Regions from separate parts of the Janthinobacterium sp. Bl 1 genome, predicted to be linked through region 2. Evidence: predicted binding sites of a transcription regulator. Region 2 holds the regulator's gene; the other holds the start of a gene.
The links. Region 2 encodes FliA, which starts transcription of late flagellar genes. Its sites were predicted from a motif close to CTAAAGTTTNNNNNNNNNNNGCCGNTA; they were not measured.
Positions count from the first base shown of each region.

Region 1: AC4BCN_RS07700 (flagellar protein FliT) is a predicted target of FliA. The motif match lies at 1,301-1,327, and genes of this name have one in related genera.

Region 1 is NZ_CM177086.1:1,713,390-1,719,419, forward strand. Features, by position in the region: gene AC4BCN_RS07695 (type IV pilus assembly protein FimV) at 1-544, shown strand, start outside; gene AC4BCN_RS07700 (flagellar protein FliT) at 961-1,257, opposite strand; gene AC4BCN_RS07705 (M13 family metallopeptidase) at 1,503-3,587, shown strand; gene AC4BCN_RS07710 (class I SAM-dependent methyltransferase) at 3,658-4,302, shown strand; gene AC4BCN_RS07715 (CsbD family protein) at 4,478-4,663, shown strand; gene AC4BCN_RS07720 (S9 family peptidase) at 4,734-6,030, opposite strand, start outside.
Region 2 is NZ_CM177086.1:5,242,334-5,248,363, forward strand. Features, by position in the region: gene AC4BCN_RS23650 (FxDxF family PEP-CTERM protein) at 1-363, shown strand, start outside; gene AC4BCN_RS23655 (hypothetical protein) at 482-1,339, opposite strand; gene AC4BCN_RS23660 (translation initiation factor Sui1) at 1,422-1,784, opposite strand; partial or broken gene motD (flagellar motor protein MotD) at 1,873-2,643, opposite strand; gene AC4BCN_RS23670 (flagellar motor protein) at 2,649-3,395, opposite strand; gene AC4BCN_RS23675 (RNA polymerase sigma factor FliA) at 3,377-4,108, opposite strand; gene AC4BCN_RS23680 (MinD/ParA family ATP-binding protein) at 4,154-5,017, opposite strand; gene flhF (flagellar biosynthesis GTPase FlhF) at 5,010-6,030, opposite strand, start outside.

The DNA of each region.
Region 1 (6,030 bases), 2.8 Mb from region 2:
GCCCACGCCGGCGGCTACGGTGCAGCAGCGCCCGGCACCGCCGCGCCGCGCCACGGCGCCCGTGGCCGCTTGCGCGCCGCAAGCCGATATGGAGCAGGCGCAAGCGTGCGTGGCGCTGGATGAGAAAAACACGGCTCTGAATGCAAAGCTCGGCGAATTGGAGGGCAAGATCGGGGCCTTGCAAAAGGCGCTGGCTCTGCCCGCCGCTGCCGCTGTGCCAGCCGCCGCGCCCGTCGAAGTGGACGTGCCCCATGCCAAGCCCAAGCCCCTGCATGCGGCGCCCGCCGCTGACAAGGACAAAAAGGCGGGCGGCAACGGCCTGTTGTGGCTAGGTATCGGCACCTTGCTCTTTCTGTTGTTGACGGCCGTCATCGTGTATGTCGTGCGCAAGCGCAGGCAGGCGGCGGGGTCCTGCGCGCCATCGAAATACTGGGTCTTGCTGCGCAAGCCGTTTAGCCGCAAAAAGAAGGATGTGCCCGTGCTGACGGAAGCCGTGGAAGAAGGTGGGGCGGCCGAGCCCGAACCGGAGCCGTTCTCGCGTTAAAGACATGGCAAGACGGCGCCGAAATTTGATGTAAAAAAAGATATTGAAAAAATACATGGAAACGCCGGCCAATCACGTTGCCTGTTTTTCAAAGATGGTGCTATGATGAATTCAGTGGACTTGCTCTACGACAAAACAGCCCCAGCCTGGCGCAGTCACCAACGATAGCGTGGCGCGGCAAACAGGTGTAGCGTTGCATAAACGCCTGGGTCTGGAAGCGGTTCGCGATGCCGACGATGTGCTCGCGAACGCCGGATGCAACCGGCAGCGAGGCGACGCCAGGAGATACCTGGGGCTCGCCTTCCCAATTCCCCCTCCTTGCTTTCCGGGTGCCGCAGATGGCGCGCTCGCTGGCATGGCGGCAGACGTAAAAAAAGCACCCGCGGGTGCTTTTGTCGTTTCTGGTGCGGCTAGACTTACATGCGTGCGCGCGAACCCTGCATGGCGTTCGGCAACTGCGTCATCCATGGTTCCGTGATGGCGCGGATTTCGCGGTCATTGGCCAAGATTTGCTTGAGCAAGTCGATCTTGCGCAGGCGCGAGGCACCGGCCAGGGCGGGCACCTTGCCCGTCATGGTCGCGCTGGCGGCGCTGGCGCACTGGTTTTCCAGGGTATCCAAGCCATCCCAGTCGCTCGAACGTGCGGCCACGACCATTTTATTGGTCATTCCTGCAATATTTTCGTACATCGAGAGAACGTCGTTGGAGGTCATGAGCACACCCGTAACTAGTGAATGGATTACCGCTTGTCCAGATTAACGGCAGCTCCAAGGGGAACTTGAGGGTATTTTTGGAAAAAAAGTGAAAATAATTTAGATGATTGCTTGGCTGCTGCCGGAGTCGCCCGTCAAGCCGCATTGCCTGCTGGCGTCGTGGTGGCAGGGGAGCGTGTTGCGGCGCCTCAAAACGCGTTATGATTTTGCACACTACTGTCGTTACTTTGCCTGAAAGGATCACCATGCGCGTTGTCACTGCTGCCGCTTCCTCTTTCCCTGCTTCCTGGCGCAAGCGCGCCATGGTGCTGGCCCTGTCCTGCATCGCGCTGGCCGGGGGCGCTGTCCACGCGCATGCACAGGAGGCGGCCGCCAGTCCCGCCGTCGCGATGGCGGCGCCCACGGCTGTCTTGCCCGGCGACGATTTCTATGACTACGTGAATGGCGACTGGCTGCGCAGCACGGAGATTCCCGCCGACCGCAGCAGCTGGGGTTCGTTCGCCATCCTCGCCAACGCCACCAACGAGCGCATCATCGCCCTCGTCGAAGGCCTGGCGGCGGTGCCGCAGGCCGATGCCTCCGCGCGCCAGGTCAGCGATTTTTACCGTTCCTGGATCGATGAAGCGGCTATCGAGGCAAAAGGCTGGGCGCCGATCAAGCCGCTGCTGAAGAAGATCGATGGCATACGCGACCAGGCAGGACTGGCCCGCGCGCTGGGCGAGAGCCTGCGCGCCGATGTCGACCCGCTCAACGCCACCAATTTTTATACGGAAAACCTGTTCGGCCTGTGGGTGGCGCAAGACTTGAACGACACCACGCGCAATGTGGCCTATCTGCTGCAGGGCGGGCTGGGCTTGCCCGACCGCGCCTTTTACCAGAGCGACAACGCCCGCATGCAGGGCTTGCGCACGGGCTATCAGGCGCATATCGCCGCCATGCTCAAGCAGGCCGGCTACAGCGATGCGCCGGCCCGCGCCGCGCGCGTGTTTGCGCTGGAGCAGCAAATTGCCGCCAGCCACGCCAGCCGCGAGGATTCGGCCGATGTCGCCAAGGGCAATAACGCGTGGCGCGCCGCCGACTTCGCCAGCAAGGCGCCTGGGCTGGACTGGAAAGCCTTCTTCCAGGCGGCTGGCCTGGGCCAGCAGACGGATTTCATCGTCTGGCATCCGACGGCCATGACGGGCAGCGCGGCCCTGGTGGGTAGCGTGCCGCTGGCCACCTGGAAGGATTTTCTGGCCTTCCACGCGATCAACCATTTCAGCACGACCTTGCCGAAGGCGGCCGCCGACCAGCGCTTTGCCTTCTATGGCAGCGCCCTGAGCGGCACGCCGCAGCAGTCGCCGCGCAGCAAGCGCGCGCTGGCCGCGACGAATGCGGCCCTCAGCGACGCCGTCGGCAAGCTGTACGTGGAACGCTATTTCCCGCCTGAATCGAAAGCGCGCGTGCAGGACATGGTGACGAATATCGTCGCCGCCTTCTCGCGCCGCATCGACAAGCTGGACTGGATGGCGCCGGCCACCAAGGCGCAGGCGCAGGAAAAACTCAAGACCCTGTACGTGGGCGTCGGCTATCCGGAACGCTGGGAGAATTATGCGGGCTTGCGCGTGGTGCGCGGCGATGCGCTGGGCAATGTGCAGCGGGCGGAGCAGTTCCATTACCAGCAGGAGCTTGCCAAGCTGGGCCAGTCTCCCGACCGCAAGGCCTGGGCCATGCCGGCGCAGCTCGTCAACGCCGTCAACCTGCCGCTGCAAAATGCGCTGAACTTCCCGGCCGCCATCCTGCAGCCGCCGTTCTTCGATCCGGCGGCGTCCGACGCGGCCAACTATGGCGGCATCGGCGCCACCATCGGCCACGAGATCAGCCACAGTTTTGACGATCAGGGCGCCCAGTTCGACGCCCAGGGCAAGCTGCGCGACTGGTGGACGCCAGCCGACCTGGCGCATTTCCAGTCGGCCTCGAAGCAATTGGTGGCGCAGTTCGCGGCCTACAAGCCGTTCCCCGACCTGGCCGTGAATGGCCAGCTGACCCTGAGCGAAAACCTGGCCGACCTGGCCGGCGTGGCGGCCGCGCATGATGCGTTCACCCTGTCGCAGCAGGGCAAGCCGGCGCAGCCGGGCGCGGACCGCGACTTCTTCACCGGTTACGGCGTCAGCTGGCGCAGCAAGGCGCGCGAAGCGGCGGCGCGCCAGCAAATCCTCACGGATGGCCATGCGCCGGCGCAATACCGCGCCGCCACCGTGCGCAACCTCGACGCCTGGTACCCGGCCTTCGACGTCAAGCCGGGGCAGCAGCTGTACCTGGCGCCGGAACAGCGCGTGCGCGTCTGGTAGCAAATGGTGACGGTGCCGGCACGCAGCGCGCCGGCACCGTAAAATGGCGGAACATATCGACAGGACCGCCATGAAGCCGACCCCACCGCAAGATCAGCAAGACCCCATCCACGCCATCACCGAACGCACGCTGGCCCATTACGACGCCAGCGCCGAGCAGTTTTTCGAAGGCACGCGCGACCACGACGTCAGCCAGAACATCAGCGCGCTGCTGAACGCCATCGGCCGCCCGGCGCCTGTGGAGATTCTCGACCTCGGCTGCGGCCCGGGCCGCGACCTGAAAGCGTTCACGGCCATGGGCCACCACGCCACCGGTGTCGACGGCTGCCCCCGCTTCGTCGAGATGGCGCGCGCCTACAGCGGCTGCACCGTATGGCAGCAGGATTTCGTCGACCTCGACTTGCCTGCTGCGCAGTTCGACGGCGTGTTCGCGAATGCCGTGCTGTTCCACGTGCCCAGCGCCGTCCTGCCCGGCGTGCTGCGCGCCTTGTACGCGTGCCTGAAACCGGGCGGCGTGCTGTTCAGCTCGAATCCGCGCGGGCAGAACCAGGAAGGCTGGAACGGCGCGCGCTACGGCAGCTACCACGACGAAGCGACATGGGCCGCGTACGTGCAGGCGGCCGGATTCAGCCTGGTCGAGCAGTACTACCGCCCGCCCGGCTTGCCGCGCGAGCAGCAGCCTTGGCTGGCGACGGTATGGCGCAAAGCGGGCTGATTTCGCGTCATTAGCTGATTTTTGGCATGTGTTAGGGACCGTACATAGTTTTTCCGACCTCAAGCGTAGTATGGGCACATCGACACGCAGCAAGCAGTTTGCAACGGCGTGTGAGCCGCAGTACCGGCCCTTCGGCGCCGGACAACAGATGTACCAACTACAGTGAGGATCCATCATGAACAAAGATCAAGTCGAAGGTAAACTGAAGGAAGTCGGCGGTAAAATCCAGGAAGCCGCTGGCAAGGTCGTCGGCAGCGAAGAACAGCAAGCCAAGGGCCTGGCAAACCAGGTCGAAGGCAAAGTGCAGAAGAAGGTCGGCGACGTGAAAGATGCGGTCGAGACCGTCACGCGCAAACCGTAATCTGACGCACGCATAAAAAAAACCGCCGCCTGTCGCGAGACAGGCGGCGGTTTTCATGTGTGGGCGCGCTTTACTTCGCTACGCCCAGGTTCTGCTTGAAGAACATCTCGATCTTCTTGTACACGTGGCGCTGGCCCGCGCGCGACGAGATGCCGTGCTTGGCGCCCGGATACGTCATCAGGTCGAATTGCACGCCGCGGTTCACGAGCGCGTCGATCAGGCGCGTGCTGTTGCTGAACAAGACGTTGTCGTCAGCCATGCCGTGCACCAGCAGCAGCGGCGACTTCAGGCCGTCGAGGTGGGCGAACACCGTGCTGGCCTTGTAGCCATCGACGTTTTCCTTCGGCATGCCGAGGAATTGCTCCGTGTAGTGGGTGTCGTACAGCGACCAGTCGGTGACGGGTGCCACCGAGACGCCCATGGCGATCTTGTCGGACGCTGCCGACAGCAGGCGCAGGGTCATGAAGCCGCCGTAGCTCCAACCGAACACGCCGATGCGTTTGGCATCGACGAAGCTTTGCTTGCCCAGCCAGTCGATGCCCACCAGTTGGTCGGCCACTTCGGCCGCGCCCAGGTTGTGGTAGATGGCGTCCGTGAACGCGCGCTCGCGGCGCGACGAACCGCGGTTATCGAGGCGGAAGACGACAAAGCCCTGCTGCGCCATGTACTGGTCGAAGTTGTTGCCCCAGCGGCGAGCCACGTGCTGCGAGTGCGGGCCGCCATACGTCGACAGGTAGACGGGGTAGCGTTTGCTTGCGTCGAAGTTCGACGGCTTGACGATGGAGTAATACAGCGTCTGGCCATCGTTGGCCTTCAGGGTGCCGTACTCGGTCGGCAGGTGGTCCGCCTTGTATTTTGCGTACGGGTGGCTCGCGTTCAGCGCGTTTTCTTCCAGCCAGCCCACCATCGCGCCGTCAGGACGGCGGATGCTCACCTGCGGCGGCGTGGCCGGGTCGGAATACGTGTCGACGAAGACCTCGCCATTGCGCGAGAACGTCGTGTCGTGCCAGCCATCGGCTTTCGTCACGCGCTGCGGCTTGTCGGCCGTGCTGCCGTCGAGCGCCAGCGCGTAGGTCTGCTTGTCGATCACGGCGTCGCGGTTCGACGCGACAAACACCTTGCCGGTTTTCTGGTTCACGGCCAGCACGCTGTCGATGCCCCATGCGCCGGACGTGACCGGGTGCAGCAGCTTGCCGCTCATGTCGTACAAATACAGGTGATTGCGGCCCGTGCGCTCGGACGACCACAGGAAGGTGCCGTTCGAGAGGAAGCGCAGGTCGTCATGGATGCTGACCCAGGTCTTTGACGTTTCCGTCAGCAAGGCGCGCTGTGCCAGCGTGCTTGCATCGACGGCGACCAGGTCGAGG
Region 2 (6,030 bases):
ACCACGTTTACGGTCGGCGCCGGCGTGCAGTCGTTCACGGGCAACGCGGCTTGGCTGGTCACCGGCGCCAACGATTTCGGTCCCCGCCTGACTGGCGTCAACATTGACTTGTTCGACTCCAGCAATAACCTGGTGCAATCGGATACCTTCACCGGCGTGCTGGGTTCGTTTGCCCATTCGACTTTCGACGGCCTGCTGGGACCAGGCACCTACACCCTGGTGGCAAGCGGCATCGGCGTGCGTGATTCCGTGCTGGACATTTCCATCACCACGGCCGTGCCGGAACCGGAAACCTATGGCATGCTGCTGGCGGGACTGGGCCTGATCGGGTATAGCATACGGCGCCGCAAAACGGCTGCCTGACCGACATCGGGGCGCCTGCAAGCACTGCCGTCGCTGGCAGACACGGGGCCGGCGCGGTGGTTCCATGTGCGGACTGGCTTATGCACGAGCCAGCCCATGCAGGGGCTGGCCTACGCACTCAACCGTGCGCGGGCCGGCCCGTATGCTGGCGGTATTTCGCCACGATGGCTTGCGCCCTGACGCTGGCGGCCGCTTGCTGCTCCGGCGTCAACTCGTTTTGCAGCCAGTGCCAGTATTCATCCTGGTACGGATTCGTCGTGCCTGGCGTGAGGATGTCGTCGTAGACCATGCGCAGGGCCAGCAGGTAGCCATACGCTTGCGGCGCGTCTTTCTGCACCACGTCGCCATCGCGCAGGTAGGCCATCATCAGGGTCGACACGCTGGTCAGTTCCGCCGCGTCCGCCTGTGCCGTCAATTGGGCGATCGCTTGCCGCTTCCAGGCCTGCACCAGCGGATCGTCGGGACGGTTGCGCAGCGCGCTGCGGTCGCCGAACGGGCCTTCCGACAGGAACAGGGTGGCCGCGCCCGGCACGCCGCCTTGCGCGGCAGTGGCCAGGTAGCCGAGGCGATCCTCGCGCTGGCGCTGCGTCATGCCCGCGCACAACTGCTGCTGGGCTGCTCTTTCTTCCGCCGTCATCTCGCGCCCCAGCTCGAATTCCATGCCCGGCAAGCGGCTTTCGCGCTGGAAGACGATGCAGTCGTCAATCAGGTTATAGGCTGCATACGCGTCTTCCGGCTTGCCGCTGGCGCTCAGGTGTTCGAGCCGCTGCGCCAGGGACACGACAACGGGCGCGGCATCGGCGGCCGGGGTGGCATCGATATTCAAATACGATGCCAGGCTGCGCCCTGGCGGCGCGCTGGCGGCGGCAGTGGCGGCAGTGTCCGGTGCGCCGCCATCGGGCGCGGGCCAGTACACGACCGCCAGCACTGCCGCGATGGCAGCGGCGATGGCGATACCGGTCAGTTTGTTATTCATATGAGGTGGCGCATAAAAGGAAATGCACGTTACCACAGGCGCGCGGCAGCGGGCCGCACACCACCGGACGCACGCGCCCCGGCTAGCCGCCGGCCTTTTTCGGCTGGTGGCCCAGCTTGGTCAGCGCGGCAACGATGGTGTCGACATGGTCGCCCTGCACTTCGATCACGCCATCCTTGACCGTGCCGCCCGAACCGCATTGCGTGCGCAGCTGCTTGCCCAGCAGGGCCAGCGCGATGGCGTCCAGCGGCAAGCCCTTGACCACGGTAACGCTCTTGCCGCCGCGGCCCTTGGTCTGGCGCGACACGCGCACCACGCCATCGCCAGCGGGCGCCGCCTTCGCTTGCGCCTTGCACGCGCATTGCGCCAGCGGCTGGCGGCAGGCGGGACACATGCGGCCCGTTTCGGTGGAATAGACGAGACCGCCCTGGGAGCTGCTTTTCATGATGGAGAAATAAAAAGAAAGAAGGCCGCGATTGTACCAAGCGGCGGCATGCAGTGGACAAGCGGGAATCGGCCGGCGCAACTGCCGTTGCCGGCGCCACGCGCGCTGTCGGCACTTCCGTCACCGTTTCCGGGATGCCCGAGAGGATCGTCACGGCGACCCGGCGGTTGCGCGCGCGCCCTTCCGCCGTTTCGTTGGGCGCCACGGGGATGTTGTCGGCGTGGCCGACGGCCGTCAGGCGCGACGCCTTGACGCCGCTGGCGATGAACAGGCGCACCACGGCGCTGGCGCGCGCGGCCGACAATTCCCAGTTCGAGGCAAAGGTCGAATTGCTGATCGGCTGCACGTCCGTATGTCCTTCCACCTGCACGTCGTGCGTATCGTCCTTGAGCAGCACGGCGACGGCGCGCAGGGCCTGGTCCGACTCCACCGTCAGGCGCGCCGCGCCCGGGTCGAACAGCACGCTGGCATTGATTTCCACGCTCACGCCGCGGCTCGTCTGCGTGACCCGCACCTTGCCTTCCTTGACCAGGGGCGCCAGGGTCGACGTCAAGTCCTGCGCCAGGCGGGTCATGTGTTCGCGCTCGCGGCGGATGGCTTCCGTGCGGCGTTTCAGGGCGGGGTTCGGCAGCGGGATCGCTTGCGGCGCTTCCATGATGATGGGCGGCGCGCCCTTTTCCAGGCTGAAGGCCTGGCCGATGGCGTTCTGGAAGACGCGGTACTTGCCTTCGTTGACTTGCGAAATGGCGTACATCACGACAAAGAAGGCGAACAGCAGGGTGATGAAGTCGGCGTACGAGATCAGCCAGCGGTCCTGGTTGTCCGGTTCCTCGTCATACTTCCTGCGCGCGCGCCGCATCATGGTCAGTGCTCGTGCAGCAGGCTGGACACGCGCTCTTCGATGATGCGCGTGTGGTCGCCCGTGGCGATGTCGTACAGCACGGCGGCCGTGATTTCGTACTGCAGCACGCGGCGCGAGACGATGGCCTTGAGTTTATTCGCCACCGGCAGGAACAGCAGGTTGGCCAGGCCCACGCCGTAGATGGTGGAGACAAACGCCACGGCGATGCCGCTGCCTAATTTACTTGGGTCGGTGAGGTTTTCCATCACGTGGATCAGGCCCAGCACGGCGCCCAGAATCCCGATGGTGGGCGAATAGCCGGCCGCCGATTCCCACACCTTGACGGCCTGGCGTTCGGCCATTTCGTAGGCCGAGATTTCCACGTCGAGCAGCTGGCGCAGCTTGTCCGGTGCGATGCCGTCGACGATCATCCGCAAGCCCTTGGCATTGAAGCGGTCGGCCGTGTTTTCCATCAGGCGCTCGAGCGCCAGCGGGCCGTCGCGGCGCGCCGTCAAGCTCCACTGCCCGATGTCGCGCGCCAGCGCGGCGCGCGTGTCGGCTGGCGGCAGGAAGACCCAGCGCAGCATTTCCAGACCGCGCACGAAAGTGCGCAGCCGCGTTTGCAGCAGCACGGCGCCGAAAGTGCCGATGATGACGATGGCAAAGGCGGCCGGCTGCAGCAGGGAGGCCATCTTGCCGCCTTCCAGTGCCTGGCCGACCAAGAGGCCCGCCAGCGCCAGCGCCAGCCCGATTACGCTGGACCAGTCCACGCCTGCTCCCTCAAGGTTGCGCGCAGGCGCGCGACGGCCTGGGTATGCAGCTGCGAGACGCGCGATTCGGATACGCCCATCACCGCGCCGATCTCCTTCAGGTTCAGCTCTTCTTCGTAATACAGGCCCATGAGTATTTTCTCGCGTGGTGGCAGCGCGTCGATGGCATCGATCACGGATTGCCGGAAATCGGTATCGAGCAGGGAACGCAAGGGGTCGCTGTCCTCGTCCACGCAATGGCGGTCGAGGAAGCTGTCATTGCCGTCCGGGTCATGAAAGTCTTCGTAGTACACGAGCTGGTGGCCGCCGCCGTCGCCCAGCATTTCCTGGTAGTCGACCAGCGACATCTTGAGCAGTTTCGCCACTTCCGACTCCGTCGGCGGATGGCCGAGACGCTGCTGCAAGGTGCTCATCGCCTCTTCGATCTTGCGCATGTTCTGGCGCATGCTGCGCGGCAGCCAGTCGCTGGTGCGCAATTCGTCGAGCATGGCGCCGCGGATGCGCAGCACGGCATACGTCTCGAACTGCGCGCCATGCGTTTCTTCATAGCGGCTGATGGCATCGAGCAGGCCGATCATGCCGGCCTGGATCAGGTCATCGACCTCGACCGAAGGCGGCAATTTCGCCTTCATATGGTGCGCCAGACGCTTTACCAGCGGAATGTGCTCCGTCAGCAAATAGTCCTTGTTCGATTTCCCTTTGACCGTGTACATAGGCTGCTTATTGTTTTCTCATCTTATCTGGTGCTACGGTTGGCTTCAGGCGCTGAACTGGTGCGGGCTCCCCGTCTGGTACAAGGTGCCGCCGAGCACCGGTGCCGCCGAACGGGCCAGCCGCTCGGCCAGTCCGCGAAACGCCACCGAGGCGCCGGCCAGCGGAAACGCATCGACCACGCTGCGGCCCAGGCGCGCCGCGCGGTGCAGATACTCATCGGCAGGCACCGAGCCCATCGACGTCAGCTTCACGGCCAGGTAACGGCTCGCCGCCTGTGCCATATTATCGTATACCACTTTTGCTTCGGATTCGGAAGCGCCGGTGACGAGAATGCCGAACGGACGGCGTCCCAGTTCCTGGCTCAGGCGCTTGATCAGGCAGTACGCCGCCTTGATCGAGGTGGCGCTGGTCGACACTTGCACGACGATATCGGACGACGCCATCAAGGGCACGGGGAAGCAGGCGCCCTCTTCTGCCACGACGCCGTCGACCAGCACGATGCCGCTCTGGCGCGCGAGTACTTCGAACGTCTTGCCCAGGCGGCGCAGTTCGTCCTCGCCCGCATAGTCCATGCTGTCCATCAGGTGGTTGCGCGCGCCCAGGCTGGCCACGCCAAAGCCTTGCGGCACCTGGTGGATGACCTGGTTCAAGCCGCACTGCTGGCGCGCCACGTCGCGCAGGCTGGCGCCGTGCGCCAGTCCCAGGCGCGCGGCCACGCCATCGCTGCCGCCGCTGGCGTCGAGCAGCAGCACGTCATTGCCGCCGTAGACGAGCGAAGCACCCAGATTGACCAGCATGGCGCCCTTGTCGTCCTGCGGCGTGGCCGACAGGAACGTCATGACGCGCGGCTGCGGGCCGGCCAGCATGCGACGCAAGCCTTCGGCCTGGTCGAAGTCAAAATTAGCCAAGATGCACCCCGCGCGCTTCATTGTTGCGGGCGGCTGCCTGCGCCATCAGGAGAGGCAGTTCGGCATCGGAAAACTGCGTGGCCGCCGAGTCGCGCTTGAGCTTGAAGGCGCGGTCGATCAGGTAGCCGCGGTCGGCCAGGTACAGGTCTTCCGGCACGCGCTGGCCGTTCGACACATAGAACAGGTTCAGCTTCTGGCGGATCACCACGTCAAGCACGTTGCCGATCGACGCCGCTTCATCGAGCTTGGTCATGATGCAGCCGGCCAGGCCGCTGCCTTGATACGCGCGCACCACTTCGTTGAGGGTTTCCTGGGTTGCCGTGGAATTCAGGCACAGCAGGCGTTTCACGTCGGCGCCGGCACCCGACAGCATGGCCACCTGCTCCGTCACCATCTGGTCGCGCTGGCTCACGCCCACCGTATCGATCAGCACCGTGTGCTTGTTCTTCAATTCTTTCAGGGCGATGCGCAAATCCGCTTCATCTTTCACGGAATGCACCATCACGCCGAGGATCTTGCCGTAGATGCGCAGCTGCTCATGCGCGCCGATACGGTAGGCGTCCGTGGTGATCAGGGCCAGCTTTTCCGGGCCGTGGCGCATCACGCAGCGGGCCGCCAGCTTGGCCGTGCTGGTGGTCTTGCCGACACCGGTCGGGCCCACCAGGGCGAACACGCCGCCCTGCTCGAGCATGGCGTCTTCATTGGCCACCGTGTTCAGGTTACGGCTGAGGACGGTCTTGATCCAGCGCATGCTTTGCGCACCGTCGAGGCCGGCGGGCAGCTTGTCGATCAGGTAGCGCGCCAGGCTGGCGGAAAAGCCGGCGGCCAGCATTTCGCGCAGCACGACGGCTTTTTGCGGCTCGCGCTGCTGCGTCGACCCCCAAGAAATTTCCGCCAGCTGGGTTTCCATCATGCCGCGCATGGCGCGGATTTCATTCATCATGCCGCTCATCTCGGCGGCGGCATTTTCTTTGACGTGCGCCAGCGCGCTGGCCATCATCTGCTGCATGCGG